DNA from 3 places in the Vibrio astriarenae genome. Region 2 is predicted to be linked to each of the others. Evidence: predicted binding sites of a transcription regulator. Region 2 holds the regulator's gene; each other region holds the start of a gene.
What was found. The regulator PurR, encoded in region 2, represses purine synthesis genes. The targets are predictions, from matches to a motif close to TNANGNAAACGTTTNCNTNA.

Region 1 (3,283 bases), on a different replicon from region 2:
CTCGACAAATGGCTGTGGGCAGCCCGCTTTTACAAGACACGCTCAATCGCTCGCAATATGATCGATGGTGGTAAAGTGCACTACAATGGTCAACGCAGCAAACCAAGTAAGGTTGTTGAAGTGGGAGCCACTATTGCCTTGCGCCAAGGTCACGAAGAGAAAACTGTCGTGATTGAACGTATCTCTGACCAACGTCGCGGCGCGCCTGAAGCGCAAACGCTGTACAGCGAAACCTCGGAGAGTGTCGAAAAACGTGAAAGTAACGCAATGCAGCGTAAGCTACACGCACACAACCCGAGCCCTGACCGACGCCCTGATAAAAAGCAGCGTCGCGATATCATTAAGTTTAAACACCAATAAGCTGGAGCTTCCTTCTATGGCAAACAATGTTTTAAATCGCTACCTATTTGAAGACCTTTCTGTACGTGGCGAGTTGGTACAAATGGATGATGCATACCAACAGATTATCTCTAGCAAGGAATACCCAGCGCCACTAAAAACGCTATTGGGTGAGCTACTGGTTTCAACCACTCTACTGACAGCGACGCTGAAGTTTGAAGGCTCTATCACTATCCAGCTTCAAGGTGATGGCCCTGTCTCTCTGGCTGTGATTAACGGTGACCACGATCAGAAAGTGCGTGGTGTCGCGCGCTGGGAAGGCGATATTGCGGATGACGCAAGCCTGCATGACATGATGGGTAAAGGTTACCTAGTGATCACCATCGACCCGAAAAAAGGCGAGCGCTACCAAGGTGTGGTGGGCCTAGAGGGTGACAACCTAACAGAAGTGATCGAAAACTACTTCGCAAACTCTGAGCAGCTAAAGACGCGTCTTTGGATTCGCACTGGCGAGCTAGAAGGCAAAGCGCACGCTGCTGGTATGCTGATTCAGGTAATGCCAGACGGAACAGGCACACCAGATGACTTCGAGCACCTAGAACAGCTGACTAACACAGTAAAAGACGAAGAGTTATTCACTCTTGAAGCGCAAGAGCTACTATATCGTCTATACAACCAAGAGAAGGTTCGTCTGTTTGAACCTCAGCCAGTTGAGTTCTTCTGTGGTTGTTCTCGTGAGCGTAGCGGCTCTGCGATCGTAACGTTAGATCGCGCTGAAGTAGATGACATCCTAGCAACGGAAGGGAGTATCGCTCTTCACTGTGACTACTGTGGCAGCAATTACTCCTTTGATTCAGCTCAAGTAGCAGAACTTTTCGCTGAAGCAACGGGTGGTAAAGGTAGCGACACCATCCATTAATTTGCTCTAACAATAAAGCACATAAAATACGTACTAGACCAGCCTTATGGCTGGTCTTTTTTATGCCTGCAGTTCATGAAAACCCCTGCCTGCATCACAATTTAATTTAACTTTATTTTTACAATTTATTAATAATAGACCTATAGCGCAAACCTTTCAGTTAACGATAGAATATTTCAACCAGCTTGTGATGTAGGCACAAAAACCACAAAAAATTGGTGGATAATTTTTGAGCTATCTCCCTGTTTTAACCCCGTCGCGTTGCTAGCATGGTGGACAGATTAAAATAAAAACACTCTTACAAAATCCCTACACTTCTTAAAAGGAGCACCTATGACTGTTATGGAACATACAAAGGCTGCAACACTCGATCTTTCCAAATACGGACTTGTTGGCGTTAAAGAGATTGTTCGCAATCCCAGTTACGACCAGCTGTTCGCAGAGGAAACTCGCCCAGAATTAGAAGGTTTTGAAAAAGGCACAGTGACTGAATTAGGCGCTGTTGCTGTCGACACGGGTATCTTTACCGGGCGTTCGCCGAAAGACAAATACATTGTCAAAGACGATTCAACGCGCGATACCATGTGGTGGTCAGATCAAGGTAAGAATGATAATAAGCCAATCTCAACAGAGGTCTGGCGTGATCTAAAACAACTGGTGACTGAAGAACTATCAGGTCAACGCCTGTTCGTTATCGACGGTTACTGTGGTGCAAACCCAGATACTCGCCTAAGTGTGCGTATCATTACAGAAGTGGCTTGGCAGGCTCACTTTGTTAAAAATATGTTTATTCGCCCAACAGAAGCAGAGCTGCAAAACTTCGAGCCTGACTTTGTTGTCATGAACGGCGCGAAGACAACCAATCCGAAGTGGCAAGAGCATGGTCTGAACTCTGAAAACTTCATTGCCTTCAACTTAACAGAGCGCATGCAGATTATCGGCGGTACTTGGTACGGCGGTGAGATGAAAAAAGGCATGTTCGCGATGATGAACTACCTGTTGCCATTGAAAGGTATTGCATCAATGCACTGCTCGGCAAACGTCGGTGAAGAGGGCGATGTCGCGGTATTCTTCGGCCTATCGGGCACAGGTAAAACCACGCTATCGACGGATCCAAAACGCCAGCTTATTGGTGATGATGAACACGGTTGGGACGACGACGGTATCTTCAATTTTGAAGGTGGCTGTTACGCGAAGACGATTCGTCTATCTAAAGAAGCTGAGCCAGATATTTATAACGCTATCCGCCGTGACGCTCTACTCGAGAATGTCACCGTGCGTAACGATGGCTCTATCGATTTCGATGATGGTTCGAAAACAGAGAACACTCGTGTTTCTTACCCAATCCATCATATCGACAATATCGTTAAACCGGTGTCTAAAGCTGGGCATGCTCAGAAGGTTATTTTCTTAACAGCAGATGCATTTGGTGTCTTACCACCTGTGGCGAAGCTCACTCCTGAGCAAACCAAGTACCACTTCCTATCAGGCTTTACCGCTAAACTGGCAGGTACAGAACGTGGCATTACTGAGCCAACACCCACCTTCTCTGCCGCATTCGGCGCTGCGTTCTTGACGCTGCACCCAACGCAATATGCAGAAGTGCTAGTGAAACGTATGGAAGCCGCTGGAGCAGAGGCTTACCTAGTCAATACAGGCTGGAATGGCACGGGTAAACGTATCTCTATCCAAGATACACGCGGTATCATTGACGCTATCCTTAATGGCTCAATTGATGACGCTGAAACTCAGCAAATCCCAATCTTCAACCTTGAAGTTCCATTGGATCTTCCTGGTGTTGATAAAGACATCCTAGATCCACGTGAAACCTATGTAGACCCACTACAGTGGGAAAGCAAAGCGGAAGATCTCGCACAGCGCTTTATCAATAACTTTGTTCAATACACTGACAACGACGAAGGCAAATCACTGGTTGCGGCTGGTCCACAACTCGATTGATTCTAATAAAAACTGATAACTAGCTTACAAGCCCTTCTTTTGAAGGGCTTTTTTTGTTGCCGTCAT
Region 2 (3,283 bases):
GGAAATTACTCAGTCCCATTCATAATTAGACATATTTACATTCTATTCAACCTGAAGATGCACTTTATTCGAGTTTTCTTGATGAATCACAATTACTCAGTTTTAAAGATTTTACGCCCTGACACTCACAAATACGCAAGCAAGTGCACAACAATCACTCGTTCAAATATATCCGCTTGGATCCTAGACATAATTTCCCACAAACCATCACTTTCATTCACACAAGCCAATAACACTATTCATATTTTCCCTTTATACTCCACCTATCAACTAGATAGCGCTCTCAATACAGCCTTTCTATACTTATGACTTATCCATTTATGATTTGGAGCTTCTCGTGATTGAAGAGATCAAAGCGTTTAATGAAAAACGTGCAGAGATTTATTGGTGGCTGTCGAGCCTATTTGCAAGCGAACTTGATGAGCAAGGTCTAGAGCAATATCAAAGCCCGGAGATCCGCGCATTTATCTCCGGCCTTGGAGAAAATGTTCAATTAGCTAAACCGGTTGAAAAGCTCGTTGATGCACTGAATAGACTACAAGTACGTGAAGATGCCCAACTTGAGCTTTCTGCGGACTTCTGTGAGCTGTTTCTAAAGTCAGACAAAGAAGGCGCTCTTCCCTACGCGTCAATCTACCTTGATAAATCAGGTACTCTTAACGGCAAACCCGCTGAAGAGATGAATGAAGTCCTTGCCAAGCACAATATTCAAGTCACAAAAGGCATGAATGAACCGGCAGACCATATCGCGATTGAGCTCGATTTTCTGGGCAACTTGATCATTCGCTCTAACGAGCTAGAGCAAGAAGCATATATCAATCAAGCACTTGTCGAGCAAGCTAACTTTATTAAACAGCATATTCTCAGCTGGACTCCCCAATTCCATGCACTTTGTCAGAAAAAAGATGACTTTGGCTTCTATTCTGCGGTTAGTGGCCTGTTAGTGGCATTTCTTGAGCTAGACTGTTTATATTTACTGGATGAGCAGTCTTAGATCAAAACGATTAGGATTGCGTCGCAAACGATAGCAGTCTAAAATACTCGGATGTTTTTAAACCGCTTTCAACAAAGCGGTTTTTTATTTGGTTTTTTCCTACAAAAGACTACCGCAACACGGCTCATACTAGGTTTTAGTCACCGCTTGAGCAACGTGCGGTACATAAAAATACGAATCAAGGACCACAACTATGGCCACGATAAAAGATGTTGCGCGTCTTGCCGGTGTCTCAACAACGACTGTCTCGCACGTTATCAACAAAACGCGCTTTGTTGCTGAAACAACTCAAGAAAAAGTAATGAAGGCAGTAAAAGAGCTAAACTATGCACCCAGTGCGGTTGCCCGCAGCCTTAAATGCAACACCACACGCACGATTGGTATGCTCGTTACCCAATCTACCAACCTTTTCTTCTCAGAAGTCATCGATGGTGTTGAGAGCTACTGTTACCGTCAAGGTTACACGCTAATTTTGTGTAACACTGGTGGTATATACGAAAAGCAGCGTGATTACATCCGTATGCTTGCAGAAAAGCGTGTTGACGGCATTTTGGTGATGTGTTCAGACTTAACCGAAGAGCTAAGTGAAATGCTGGACGGCCACCCAGATATTCCTAAAGTAATCATGGACTGGGGCCCAGAGACTTCACAAGCAGATAAGATTATCGACAACTCAGAAGAAGGTGGCTACCTAGCGACGAAATATCTGATCGAAAAAGGTCACGATAAGATTGCCTGTCTAAGTGGTCACTTCGAAAAAGCGGCGTGTAAAGAGCGTATTAACGGCTTCCGCCGCGCGATGAATGAAGCAAAACTTGATGTCGTCGAAGACTGGATCTTGGAAGGTAACTTCGAGTGTGATACTGCTGTATTAGCCGCAGACAAAATTGTTGCCATGGATGAGAAGCCTACCGCTGTCTTCTGTTTCAACGATACTATGGCACTCGGGCTTATGAGCCGCCTGCAAGAAAATGGCATCCGAATTCCAGAAGACATGTCAATCATCGGCTATGACAATATCGAACTTGCCGAATACTTTTCACCACCACTAACGACGGTTCACCAACCGAAACGCCGTGTGGGTAAAAATGCCTTTGAGATCTTACTAGAGCGCATCAAAGACAAAGAGCATGAAAAGCGTGTGTTCGAAATGCATCCAGAAATTGTTGAACGTTTAACCGTACGCGACCTCAACAAGTAAGATACTGATTTCATAAGAAAACTATTAACCCTGGCACTATGCATACGCATGCAAAATGTTAGGGTTATTTTTTTGAATCAACATCACATTATCACCTTTCAAGATGTGATACCTATTCCGCTTTTCTTTATGCTCTTTTGAGAGCCACGCACAGGGCAAACCATTTGAAAAGATGGGACGCAAAGCTTCCGGCCTTAATCAGAATTTTATTCATAACTATGATATTATTCAGGAAAGGTAGCGGGGTTGCCGATGGTAAAATACACGAGCATAACCTTTCCATGACAAAGGGCATGCTGTTTTTTGCTATTCTCTCGGGCCTGAATTTGGTGGCGTGAAATTTCTACACCGAGAATACAAAGCATGGATAAACCAATTTTAAAAGACTCGATGCGCTTATTCGAGCAACTTGGCACTGTCAAGTCACGATCAATGTTTGGTGGCTTTGGCATATTCGTCAATGACACAATGTTTGCATTGGTCGTGAAGAACAAGCTACACGTTCGTAAGTGTGCTGACCTAGAAACTGCGATCTCTCAACACGAACTCGAGCCTTATGTTTATGAGAAGCGGGGCTTTCCTGTCGTCACTAAATACTTCCAGCTACCTGATTCGTGGGTCAATGAGCCTGCGCGCCTTCTATCGGTAGCAACTACCGCTCTCAAAGCGGCTGTTGCTGATAAAGTGAAGCAAGAAACAACGAAGCCTCAACGTTTAAAAGATCTCCCTAACCTTCGTCTTGCAACAGAGAGAATGCTAAAAAAAGCTGGAATCGAGACTGTGACTCAACTAGAAGAAGCGGGAGCGGTGAGAGCTTATCAAGCGATACAAGAGTCGCACACAACACCGGTTAGCCTTGAGCTACTCTATTCACTGGAAGGGGCGATTCGCGGCACACACTGGACTGTGATCCCCCAACCTCAACGTGAAGATCTCGCTAGCCAGATTAATTAAGCTCCACAAACCTTCAAACACCAAAGTCAGCACTATTTGCTGGCTTTGTTCGTTTTGATTGAAAGAAAAATACCTCCTATCCTGTCTGTATACTCACCTGAATCATTAGCTTAAATTGGCGACAGGAGTCTGCA
Region 3 (3,283 bases), on a different replicon from region 2:
TACCTGAGAGGCTCATTGATACCCAGCTAGATAACGAGCTACTGCACTTGCAATTTGATAGCGCACCGGATGATTTCATCAGAGAAGAAGAAGGTCGCGGCTTTGTTGAACATGAAATTAATCTATTGCATAGCAAGGTAATGAAAATCCTTCATGAGCCAGCCGCGGTTGCGGACAAAGCACAGGCTCTGCTCGGTCTAATTTTGATGGCCCACGAGCAATCAAGTTCTCAAGTCATTGAGGCTATAGAAGACCTTGAAGACAACCATTAACACCATCCTTTTTTCGCGTGACCCGGCGGACAGAACTCTCCGTCGGAACGATTGCCGTCTTTTGTACTGACTTTTACGTCTACGTCCTTCACTTTGCCTTCAACACGAGTTAGCTGACAGCCACCCAATACACTTACAATAAACATCGTCAAAATCACTTCTCGCATACTTACCCCTATCTGAACAACTTTGATTACGGTTAAGTCTAGCTTGCTTCCTGACAACCCTCTATTTATCAGTGCTAATCTTCTCGCCAATCCATGTGACATAACTGTCATCACACACTTGCTACTTGAGTACACTTTTTCAACATTTTTTATCTTCACTCTTGATCAATTGTGAAAACAGCAATACTGTATACGCATACAGTATGTATATGGAGACAGTAAATATGTATCACATTGAATCACACATGCCCGCTTCCCCTGCGTCTTTCAATTCATCGAGTGCTATGAGTATTCCTCAAAGCGTATTTGCTCAACTGTCCCAAGCATCAGAGTCACGTCAGTGGATTTTCTTTACGGCTGAATGCCCTCGTCCAACTTATGGTGAATGTCTTCACTACGCTGTCGATGTCGATAAAGTCATGCAACTTAAAGCTTCTCACCAATTCAGTGAACTTGAAGTCGTCACTCGTGCACTTCAAGCTCGTAGCGCTAGTGCAATTGTTACTTCTGGTCGTTTCTCTACGATTGAACGACACTGCTTACAATCACTTGCCGAAGACCAAGGCTGTCAACTTGTGTTCCTAAATGATTTGCAATTACACACTCCACACATGGATCGTATTCATTAAGCACGAAATTGACTTTGGCTGAGTTGTTCGATTAGCCTCATTAAAGTTGTTTAAAGATGACTTTGAACAACAATAAAGCAAACGTTTGCTTTTTAGGTGGAACATCAATTTTGTTCTGGTATCATTCGTGTTGTTGTACCTATCCTCAGCAAATTTCGAGGATATTTTATTAACCGACTATTCAGTACTAACTGAATGAAAACACGATAGGAATGCCTAGATGAGCCTCGCTGATCAAGTTCTAGCCGTAAATGATGATCTTCCAATCCGCACTGATAAACCTGTTCACAGTGGCAAAGTTCGCTCTGTTTACTGGTTAACTGAAGAAGATAGCCGTCGCCTGATTAAAGAAAAGGGCTACGATGTGGCTGAAGACGCCCCTCTTGCCATCATGGTGATCAGTGATCGTATCTCAGCGTTTGATTGTATCTGGCGTGGTGAAGGCGGCCTGAAAGGTGTTCCGGGTAAAGGCGCGGCTCTAAATGCTATTTCTAATCATTGGTTCAAGCTGTTTAAAGACAATGGTCTAGCCGATAGCCATATCCTAGACATCCCTCACCCATTCGTATGGATCGTTCAAAAAGCAAAACCTGTCATGATTGAGGCAATTTGCCGTCAGTACATCACCGGCTCTATGTGGCGTGCCTACGAGAAAGGTGAGCGTGAGTTTTGTGGTATTGAGCTTCCTGAAGGTCTAGAAAAAGACAAAAAGCTGCCTGAGCTGCTTATGACCCCATCAACTAAAGGTATTCTTAAAGGCATCCCAGGCGTACCAGAAGCTGATGACGTGAATATCACACGCAATAACATTGTCGAAAACTTCTCAGCATTCAACTTTTCAAAAGCGGAAGATATTGCCCTTTACGAAAAGCTATTAAAAGAAGGCTTTGGCGTTATCAGTGACGCGCTTGAAAAAGTCAACCAAACCTTTGTCGATACCAAATTTGAATTCGGCTACGTCACAGATTCAAAGGGAGTTGAAAAACTGATCTACATGGATGAAGTAGGTACGCCTGACTCGTCACGTATTTGGGACACTAAAGAATACTTGGCCGGCAACATCGTGGAGAACTCAAAAGAGGGCTTCCGCCAATTCCTACTTAACCACTTCCCAGATCCAGATATTCTGCTTAACAAAGAGCGTATGCCTGAGCGCGATGCACTCGCTCGTGATAATGAGTTGCCAGTCGAAGCATTGATGGATATCTCTCGCACTTATACTGGAGTTGCAGAGAAGATCACTGGCCAGCCAATCAAATTGAGTGCAAATCCTAAGCAAGAGATTATTGACGTACTTGATAAAGAGTATGGTCTTATCGCTAAGTAAACCGCTTGGTTATTCTCATAATGAAGCCAGCAGTTATGCTGGCTTCATTTATTTTGTCTCTCTACGCTGATTCATTTGCATATTCCCTCAACTCTCTTCACAATACGCACCCTTTGATTTCTTAGAGTATGCTTACTTACTCTCCCTACCCCAATACGAGCGCTTTCTATGAGTTTTTCCTCCCTAGGTTTATCTGTTCCACTATTAAAAGCGGTTGACGAGCAAGGCTATACCGAGCCATCGCCAATCCAAGCGCAAGCGATTCCTGCTGTGATTACTGGTAAAGATGTCATGGCTGCAGCGCAAACAGGTACAGGTAAAACTGCTGGATTTGTTCTCCCAATTTTACAGCGCTTGTCTGATGGGCAGCGGGTGCGCGCGAATCATGTTCGCGCTTTGATTTTAACGCCGACTCGTGAACTGGCTGCACAGGTTCAAGAAAATGCCTTCAAATACAGCCGTTATACCGACCTTAAATCGACCGTGGTTTTTGGTGGTGTAAAAATCAACCCACAAATGATGTCTTTACGTAAAGGAGTTGACGTATTGGTGGCGACGCCAGGGCGATTGCTCGATCTCTATCAGCAAAACGCCGTCAGATTTGATCAGCTTGAAGTGCTAGTATTGGACGAAGCAGATCGCATGCTGGACATGGGCTTTATTCGAGATATCAAAAAGATTCTTGAACTGCTGCCTGAAAAGCGCCAAAACCTGCTTTTTTCAGCCACCTTTTCTGAAGAAATTCGTGATCTTGCCAAAGGCTTGGTTAACGACCCTGTTGAAATTTCTGTGAGCCCGAAAAACTCTACTGCAGAAACTGTTGAACAGTGTATTTATACGACAGACAAGCGTAAGAAAGCCCCACTACTGGTAAGCTTGATTAAAGAG

Region 1: the regulator PurR is predicted to act here: its motif matches at 1,402-1,421, upstream of pckA (phosphoenolpyruvate carboxykinase (ATP)).
Region 3: the regulator PurR is predicted to act here: its motif matches at 1,142-1,161, upstream of GT360_RS08840 (phosphoribosylaminoimidazolesuccinocarboxamide synthase).

What each region holds. Positions count from the first base shown of each region.
Region 1 covers NZ_CP047475.1:2,983,539-2,986,821, forward strand. Annotated here, with positions in the region: gene hslR (ribosome-associated heat shock protein Hsp15) at 1-360, shown strand, start outside; gene hslO (Hsp33 family molecular chaperone HslO) at 377-1,258, shown strand; gene pckA (phosphoenolpyruvate carboxykinase (ATP)) at 1,592-3,217, shown strand.
Region 2 covers NZ_CP047476.1:27,487-30,769, reverse strand. Annotated here, with positions in the region: gene torD (molecular chaperone TorD) at 341-994, shown strand; gene purR (HTH-type transcriptional repressor PurR) at 1,188-2,195, shown strand; cyclic di-GMP riboswitch class I at 2,340-2,449, shown strand; gene GT360_RS14660 (TfoX/Sxy family DNA transformation protein) at 2,559-3,149, shown strand.
Region 3 covers NZ_CP047475.1:1,875,244-1,878,526, forward strand. Annotated here, with positions in the region: gene GT360_RS08825 (VC1380 family protein) at 1-272, shown strand, start outside; gene GT360_RS08830 (hypothetical protein) at 269-550, opposite strand; gene GT360_RS08835 (hypothetical protein) at 664-1,068, shown strand; gene GT360_RS08840 (phosphoribosylaminoimidazolesuccinocarboxamide synthase) at 1,289-2,395, shown strand; gene GT360_RS08845 (DEAD/DEAH box helicase) at 2,564-3,283, shown strand, end outside.